DNA from 2 places in the Pseudomonas sp. P1_C12 genome. Region 1 is predicted to be linked to the other one. Evidence: predicted binding sites of a transcription regulator. Region 1 holds the regulator's gene; the other holds the start of a gene.
The links. Region 1 encodes FliA, which starts transcription of late flagellar genes. Its sites were predicted from a motif close to CTAAAGTTTNNNNNNNNNNNGCCGNTAA; they were not measured.
Positions count from the first base shown of each region.

Region 2: flgM (flagellar biosynthesis anti-sigma factor FlgM) is a predicted target of FliA. The motif match lies at 1,436-1,463, and genes of this name have one in related genera.

Region 1 is NZ_JBFUAE010000002.1:324,879-329,117, forward strand. Features, by position in the region: gene AC1D19_RS04490 (chemotaxis protein CheA) at 1-986, opposite strand, end outside; gene AC1D19_RS04495 (protein phosphatase CheZ) at 1,040-1,828, opposite strand; gene AC1D19_RS04500 (chemotaxis response regulator CheY) at 1,850-2,221, opposite strand; gene fliA (RNA polymerase sigma factor FliA) at 2,390-3,130, opposite strand; gene fleN (flagellar synthesis regulator FleN) at 3,127-3,957, opposite strand; gene flhF (flagellar biosynthesis protein FlhF) at 4,074-4,239, opposite strand, start outside.
Region 2 is NZ_JBFUAE010000017.1:92,671-96,909, forward strand. Features, by position in the region: gene AC1D19_RS24690 (chemotaxis protein CheV) at 1-490, opposite strand, end outside; gene flgA (flagellar basal body P-ring formation chaperone FlgA) at 574-1,332, shown strand; gene flgM (flagellar biosynthesis anti-sigma factor FlgM) at 1,500-1,826, shown strand; gene AC1D19_RS24705 (flagella synthesis protein FlgN) at 1,875-2,342, shown strand; gene AC1D19_RS24710 (flagellar brake protein) at 2,435-3,181, shown strand; gene AC1D19_RS24715 (MFS transporter) at 3,328-4,239, opposite strand, start outside.

The DNA.
Region 1 (4,239 bases):
TCGGGTGCCTTGGCCACCGGTTTCGGTGCCGCAGCCTTCGCGGCCGGCGCGGCAACGGACGTGTTCGATCCGCTGGCAACCGTCGCCTTGCCGACTTCGCTGAACTTGCCTTTGCCGTGCAACTCATCGAGCAGCGATTCAAATTCGTGATCGCTGATCAGATCGCTGCCGGCCGCTGCAGCGGTTGGCGCGGCAGCAGCCGGTACGGAAGCAATGGCCGACTCCAGCGCATCGACAGCGAAGTTACCCTTGCCGTGCAGTTGGTCGAGCAGTGCTTCGAATTCGTCGTCAGTAATATCGGAGCTGTCGCCGGCCGCTTTCGGGGCCTCTGGCGCAGCTGGCGCCGGGACCACCGCGTCAACGGCGAACTGGCCCTTGCCGTGCAGTTGATCGAGCAACGACTCGAACTCGGCGTCGGTGATTTCATCGCTGACCGGCGCAGAAACAGCCGCCGGCGCCTCGGCCTGGGCCTTGACGGCGTTCAGCGAGTCCAGCAGTTGTTCGAATTCATTGTCGGTGATATCGCCCGATTCGCTTTCAGCCACAGACGCTTCGACCACGGCGGCGACAGGTGCAGCAGCCACCTCGTCAGCCGATTGCGGCTCGGCCAGACGGGCCAGCGCCGCGAGCAGTTCAGGTGTCGCAGCCGTGATCGGGCTGCGTTCGCGGACTTCGCTGAACATGCTGTTCACCGCGTCCAGCGCTTCGAGAACCACGTCCATCAGTTCCGAGTCGACGCGACGCTCACCCTTGCGCAGGATGTCGAACACGTTCTCGGCGATATGGCAGCACTCCACCAGCTCGTTGAGCTGGAGGAAGCCGGCGCCCCCTTTTACAGTGTGAAAACCGCGAAAAATTGCATTGAGCAAATCCGCATCATCCGGACGGCTTTCCAGCTCGACCAGTTGCTCGGACAGTTGCTCTAGAATCTCGCCGGCCTCAACCAGGAAATCCTGAAGGATCTCTTCATCGGCGCCGAAGCTCATTAAGGGGGTGCTCCTACAGGTCTAAAAACCCAAAAAACCTAAAATTCTAAAATTTAGAATCCCAGGCTGGATAGCAAATCGTCCACATCGTCCTGACCGGACACAACGTCTTCTCTTTTATCGGCATGAATCTGCGGACCTTCACCCTGAGAGAGATGTTTTTGTGGATCTTTTTCAGCAAGCATCGCTTCACGGTCATGTTCGATGCCCGCAAAGCGGTCTACCTGACTGGCCATCAGCACGAGCTTGAGCAGGTTGCTTTCGACTTCGGTGACCAGCTGGGTCACTCGCTTGATCACTTGCCCCGTGAGGTCCTGGTAATCCTGGGCGAGCAGGATGTCGTTGAGGTTGCCCGACACCGCGCGATTATACGTGCCGCTGCGCACCAGGAAGCCGTCGACCCGGCGGGCCAGTTCACGAAACTCTTCGGCGCCGACTTCGCGACGCATGAAGCGTCCCCAGTCCGTGCTCAAGGCCTGGGCTTCATCCGCCAGGCCATTGACCAGCGGCGTGGCACTTTCCACCAGGTCCATGGTGCGGTTGGCCGCAGCCTCGGTCAGCTTGACCACATAGCCCAGACGCTCAGTGGCGTCGGTGATCTGGGACACTTCTTCGGCTTGCGGCATGTGCGGGTCAATCTGGAAATTGACGATCGCGCTATGCAGTTCGCGAGTGAGCTTGCCCACTTCCTGATACAGGCCGCGGTCACGGGTCTGGTTGAGCTCATGGATCAATTGCACCGCGTCGCCGAACTTGCCTTTTTCAAGGCTCGCGACCAATTCGACGGCGTGTTTTTTCAGGGTCGACTCAAAGTCGCCCAATGAAGTTTCGTTATTGCCCATAGCTCCCCCGTGGCGCACTCATCAACCGATGCGTTCGAAAATCTTCTCGATTTTTTCTTTCAACGCCTGGGCCGTGAAGGGTTTGACCACATAGCCGTTAACGCCGGCCTGGGCCGCTTCGATGATCTGCTCGCGCTTGGCTTCAGCGGTCACCATCAGCACCGGCAGGTGCTTGAGCTTTTCATCGGCACGCACGTGGCGCAGCAGATCGATACCGGTCATGCCAGGCATGTTCCAGTCCGTTACCAGAAAGTCGATGCTTCCGCTGTTGAGCACCGGAATGGCGGTAGTGCCATCGTCGGCCTCGACGGTGTTGGTGAACCCAAGGTCACGCAGCAGGTTCTTGATGATCCGCCGCATCGTTGAGAAGTCATCAACGATGAGGATTTTCATGTTCTTGTCCAATTCGACCTCCAAGCAGTCTTAAACGCGCCCAGCACCTGGACGCGCCATTTCAATCAATCCGGCAAAGCACTCAATGACTGTCTGGAGCACAACAGATCGCGACCGGCGCAGTTCAACACCACACCGGCCTCGTTCGCAGTGTCCCCCACACTGCCTTCAGCGCGCTCGCCACTCCCCCAAACGCCCCCGCAAACGGGCCGCGCACTGGCTGTGTAACTGGCTGACCCGAGATTCGCTGACCCCCAGGACCTCACCGATTTCCTTGAGGTTCAACTCTTCGTCGTAGTACAGCGCCAACACCAGTCGCTCACGCTCCGGCAAATTGGCAATCGCCTCCGCCAGCGCAGCCTGGAAGCGTTCATCTTCCAGATCGCGTGACGGCTCGATATGAGCACTCGCGCCATCCTCGTGCAGACCTTCGTGTTCGCCGTCCTGCAACAGATCGTCGAAACTGAACAGCCGGCTGCCCAGGGTGTCGTTCAAAATCCCGTAGTAATCGTCGAGACTCAATTGGAGTTCGGCCGCAACTTCGTGATCTTTAGCGTCACGGCCGGTTTTCGCTTCAATCGAGCGAATGGCGTCGCTGACCATGCGCGTATTGCGGTGAACCGAACGTGGCGCCCAGTCCCCCTTGCGCACCTCATCGAGCATGGCGCCGCGGATTCGAATGCCCGCGTACGTCTCGAAACTGGCGCCTTTGCTGGCGTCATATTTGGTCGACACCTCAAGCAGGCCGATCATCCCGGCCTGGATCAGGTCTTCGACCTGGACACTGGCCGGCAGGCGCGCCAACAAGTGGTAGGCAATGCGTTTAACCAGCGGCGCGTAACGCTCGATCAGCTCGTACTGCGCATCACGCGCCGATTTTTTGTAGAGGTTGTAACCGCTTGCTGTCATAGAACCGGTCCTGCTGTCTGCTGCACGAGGCGCTCGACGAAAAACTCCAGGTGCCCGCGCGGGTTGGCAGGCAGCGGCCAGGTATCGACCTTCTGTGCGATCGCCTTGAATGCCAGCGAGCACTTGGAACGCGGGAACGCCTCGTAGACAGCGCGCTGCTTTTGCACGGCCTTGCGCACGCTTTCGTCGTAAGGCACAGCGCCGACGTATTGCAGGGCGACGTCGAGGAAGCGATCCGTGACCTTGGTCAACTTGGCGAACAGGTTGCGCCCTTCCTGCGGGCTCTGGGCCATGTTGGCCAGGACGCGGAAGCGGTTCATGCCGTAGTCACGGTTAAGCAATTTGATCAATGCGTAGGCGTCAGTGATCGAGGTCGGCTCGTCGCACACCACCAGCAGCACTTCCTGGGCTGCGCGAACGAAACTGACTACCGAGTCACCAATGCCCGCCGCGGTATCGATCACCAATACGTCGAGGTTGTCGCCGATATCGCTGAAGGCCTGGATCAGGCCGGCGTGTTGCGCGGGGCTCAGATGCACCATGCTCTGAGTGCCGGATGCGGCCGGAACGATACGGATGCCGCCGGGTCCCTGCAGCAGTACATCGCGCAGTTCGCAGCGGCCCTCGATCACGTCGGCCAGGGTACGTTTGGGTGTCAGGCCCAGCAGAACGTCGACGTTCGCCAGCCCCAGGTCGGCGTCCAACAGCATGACGCGCCGGCCAAGCTCAGCCAGAGCCAGGGACAAGTTCACTGACACATTAGTTTTCCCGACGCCACCTTTGCCGCCGGTCACCGCGATCACCTGTACGGGATGCATGCTGCCCATGTTATTTCTTTACCTTGTCTTGCATAGACGGAGGCCACATTACTGGCTGCGCGTTCACAAACGGAACAATGCATGGCAGACCATCGATGTAGGTACAAAAACTGTTCATTACTACCTTAGCCAACCTGCTTGGTTTGGCTGTGGTAAATATCAGCGAACATGTCAGCCATGGCTTCTTCGCTGGGTTCTTCCTGCATTTGCACGCTGACGGCGCGACTGACCAACTGATGACGGCGCGGCAGATGGAGATCATCCGGAATCCGCGGGCCATCGGTCAGGTAG
Region 2 (4,239 bases), on a different contig from region 1:
AAATCGCTTCCGGCGTCGGTGCCACTTCCGCCAGCACCTTCTCGACGTCGATGATTTCGACCAACTGATTGTCGACTCGCGTCACCGCCGTCAGGTAGTGATCGCGCCCGGTGCCCTTGGGCGGCGGATGGATCTCCTCCCAGTTCATGTTGACGATGCGTTCCACCGAGCGAACCAGGAAACCCTGGGTCTTGGTGTTGTACTCTGTGATGATCACGAACGGATTGTTCTTGTCCTTCAACGCACCGGAGCCAGTCGCCATTGCCAGATCAAGGATCGGAATGGTCGCCCCCCGGATGTTCGCCACGCCGCACACGACAGGACTGGACTTGGGCATCAGCGTCAGTTTGGGGCATTGCAGCACCTCCCGAACCTTGAACACGTTGATCCCGTACAGCTGCTGGCCGTCGAGACGGAACAACAACAGCTCAAGGCGATTCTGCCCCACCAGTTGCGTGCGCTGGTTTACCGAATCCATTACACCAGCCATGCCCAGACTCCTACACCAACGCCAAGTGTTGTTGCGACGCGCCTTCATCACTAAACGGCACGGCGCTTGCTTTTTTAATCGTTATGAACACAGAACCGACATTTTTCCGACGCCTGACCACACCCTGCCGAAAATTGCTCGGCGTGCTGGCGGCTGTTTGCCTGTTCAACGCTGGCAGCCCTGCCCTTGCTGACGCGGTTACCTTGCCTGACATGCTTATCGGCGTCACTCAGGGCTTTCTTGAATTCACCGTAGAAGACTATCTGGCTACCAGACAAACGGAAGGTCGCTACGAGATCCAGGTCAACCCGCTCGATCCGCGTATGCACATGCCCATGTGCGACAAGGAATTGACAGCAACCCTTGAGAGTCCCAAGCCGTTGGGACGGGTTACGGTCAAGGTCCGCTGCGAGGGCGCTTCCCCCTGGACAGTCTTCGTACCCGCTCAAGTCCGCCTGTTTCGCGATGTCGTGACCAGCGCCCGGCCACTGCGCCGCGCAGCCATTGTCGAACCTGGGGATGTGGTCCTGCGCGAGCGCGATATCAGCCTCATCAGCCAGGGCTACCTGACCTCTCTCGATCAGGCGATCGGGCAGCGACTGACCCGACCAATGGTCGCCGACCAGGTGATTACCCTGGTGCATATCGAACAGGCCGAGGTCATCCGCAAGGGTGATCAGGTGGTGATTACCGCCCGCAGCGGCACACTCAGCGTGCGCATGCCGGGCGAAGCCCTGTCAAACGGCAGCCTGAGCGAACAGATTCGGGTGAAGAACCTCAATTCCCAAAGGGTCATCAAGGCGCAGGTCATGGCGCCGGGGCAGGTGGAAGTGTCCATGTAAGGCGCTCAGTTCATCGGAATGTGGCACTTGCCGCGGCTGTTCCCTAGACTGTGTTCCAGGCACGGTAAGCGCTGGCGCGCGCAAGGTTCATTGATAAATGGGCCTAAAGTTTTCCAGGGAATGGCCGAAACCATGGCAAGCGTCCAAATTCCCAGAGGTTTTTTATCATGGTCATCGATTTCAGCCGTTTGAACAGCTCCTCGTCCCTTACGGGCAGTACACGTACCAGCGCCAGCAAGGAAAGCGCCGAAGCCGGCAAATCCTTGCCGCTGGAGTCCGCGGCCGAACAGGCCGGTACCGTCAAAAGCGGGGAATCGGTACATCTCAGCGATGAGGCTCAACAGTTGCAGAAGGTCACTGACAAGCTGCGCGATCAACCCGCCGTCGACAACGCCCGCGTGGCCGAGTTGAAAGCAGCGATTGCCGATGGCAGCTATAAAGTCGACAGCAACCGTGTAGCCAACAAACTGCTCAACTTCGAAGCCCAGCGCTAGGCCACCGCCAGCGCCAGGCTTTTGGACGCTTAAAACCCAAGGCCAGCCATGCACGACACTCATTTACTGCAACTGATCACCGACGACTTTGCTCCAGCGCAACACCTGCTGGAACTGCTGCAGACCGAATCCCTCGCATTGCATGGCCGCGACATGCCATTGCTCGAGGACATCCTGGCGCAGAAACAGGCATTGGTCGTTTTGCTCGAACAGCATGGCCGCAAGCGCAGTGAAGTCCTCGCCAGCCTCAACCTGCCGACCAACCGTGGCGGTCTGGAGCAACTGGCCAGCCAGTCGAGCATTGGCGAGCAGTTGCTGGCGCAAAGTGACGTGCTGACCGATCTCCTGGCCCAGTGTCAGGCCATCAACGCCAACAACGGCCAGTCGATCCTCACTCAGCAGGCCGCTACGGCCACCCAGCTGAAAATCCTCACCGGCGGTGAAACCCCGGCGCTTTACGATGCCAGCGGAACATTCTCCAAGCTTGCCAAGCCGCGCCCGCTCAGTCAGGCATGAACCGGTCAATGCCCCCGCTCTATCAAGACGCGCAACATACTGGCAAACTGCTAGCCTGCCGTAGTCAAATTTTGTCTGGAGATTGATTAACCGTGTCCAATGCCTTATCCGTGGATGATGCTCCGCAGCCACCCAAGGTGCTCTCCACGCCCTTGGAAATCTCCAGCAACCTGCGCCAGCTGCTCGAAAGCCATGACCCGCTGATCATTACGTTCCACGAGCGCAGCCAGCGCTTCCAGAGCTACCTGGTGGACCTGGACCGTGACAGCAATATGATTGCCCTGGACGAAATGATTCCCCGTGACGGCGAGCGCTACCTGCTGGCGGGCGAGCCGTTCAGGGTCGAAGGCTTTCACGAAGGCGTACGCATAGCCTGGGAAAGCAACGGCCAATTGAACATCGACGAATCCGGTGGCAGCCGCTGCTATCGTGGCACCCTGCCCGATGAAGTGGTGTACCACCAGCGCCGTAATGCGTTCCGTGCGGCACTGAAGCTGGCACAACTGGTCAACGTCAACCTCGACGGCGAAAAGCTCAAGGCCTCCATCAGCGGCAAGCTGCTGGATATTTCCGCTACCGGCTGCAAACTGCGTTTCGATGGTGACATCACTGGCAGCCTGCAACTGGGTCAGGTTTACGACCGCTTCAGCGCCGAACTGCCCTTTGGCAAGATGACCGCGCCGGTCGAGTTGCGTTATCTGCACTTCGAAGAAAAAATCTCCACCACCTTCGCCGGCGTTCGCTTCCATAACATGAGCGGGCTGGTGCAGCGTCAGGTCGAACGCTTCGTCTACCAGTTGCAACGCGAAGCGCGTCGCTTCGACAAAGACGATCTCTGATGTAGCACGGCCCCTGTAGGAGCCGGCTTGCCGGCGAAGGCGTCCTTTAACCTTGCATCGATACAACGGACGTCTTCGCTGGCAAGCCAGCTCCTACAAAAACGGGCAGTCCCTTGCGGTGACTGCCCGTTTTTTTATGCCCTGATTTAAGGCCTGGCCTCGCTGAAGTTCGGGTCTCGCCCTGTATCAGGGTCTTGCGGTGGCTGATCGGTTTCATCCTCGGTTACATCAGCCTCAGGTTCTGATTCAGGCTCTGACCCGGTACTCACCGGATTTTGCATCTGATCCTGCACCACCTGCTCATCAACACGCGGGTCGAGGCAGGCCACCAGCGGTGAACTCGTCATGTTGTCCGGCATGGCCACGTGATGCAGCGGCGCATCTTCCACCTGATGCAGGTTGGTCACAGCTTTCGGGCGAATCCGCCATACCAGCACCAACGCAAAGAAACTGAAGAAGGCATAGAGCATCTGGCTGCCGAACAGCTTCATCAGCACGCCTGCCACCAGCGGCCCGATACTCGCGCCAACGCCGTAGGTCACCAGCAACATTGCCGTCAGGGATACCCGGCGATCGCCTTCGACATGGTCATTGGAGAACGCCACCGCCAACGGATACAGGCAGAACTGCACCAGCGAACAGACAAAACCGGCGATAAACAGAACCTCCAACGGCACCTGCGGCATGATCGCCAGCGGCAGTGCAGCCAGGGCCAGGCTGAATGCGAAACTGCGGATCAACACGGCCCGATCGTAGCGGTCGGACAACCAGCCCAACGGCCACTGCACCAGCAACCCGGCAAAAATACAGCTACCCATGAACAGGCCGACCTGCTCCGTGGACAATCCTTGCTGCGAGGCATACAGCGGCGCCAGACCGTAGAACGAACCGACGATCAGCCCTGCCCCCAGCACCGTACTCAATGATTGCGGCACACGCTTGATAAAGAACCGTGGCTCCATGGGCGCCGGATGCAAGGGTGCAGGGTGGATCCGCCGGGTCAGCGCCACGGGCACCAGGCACAGGGCGAAACACAGGGCGACCAGCATCAGCAGTTC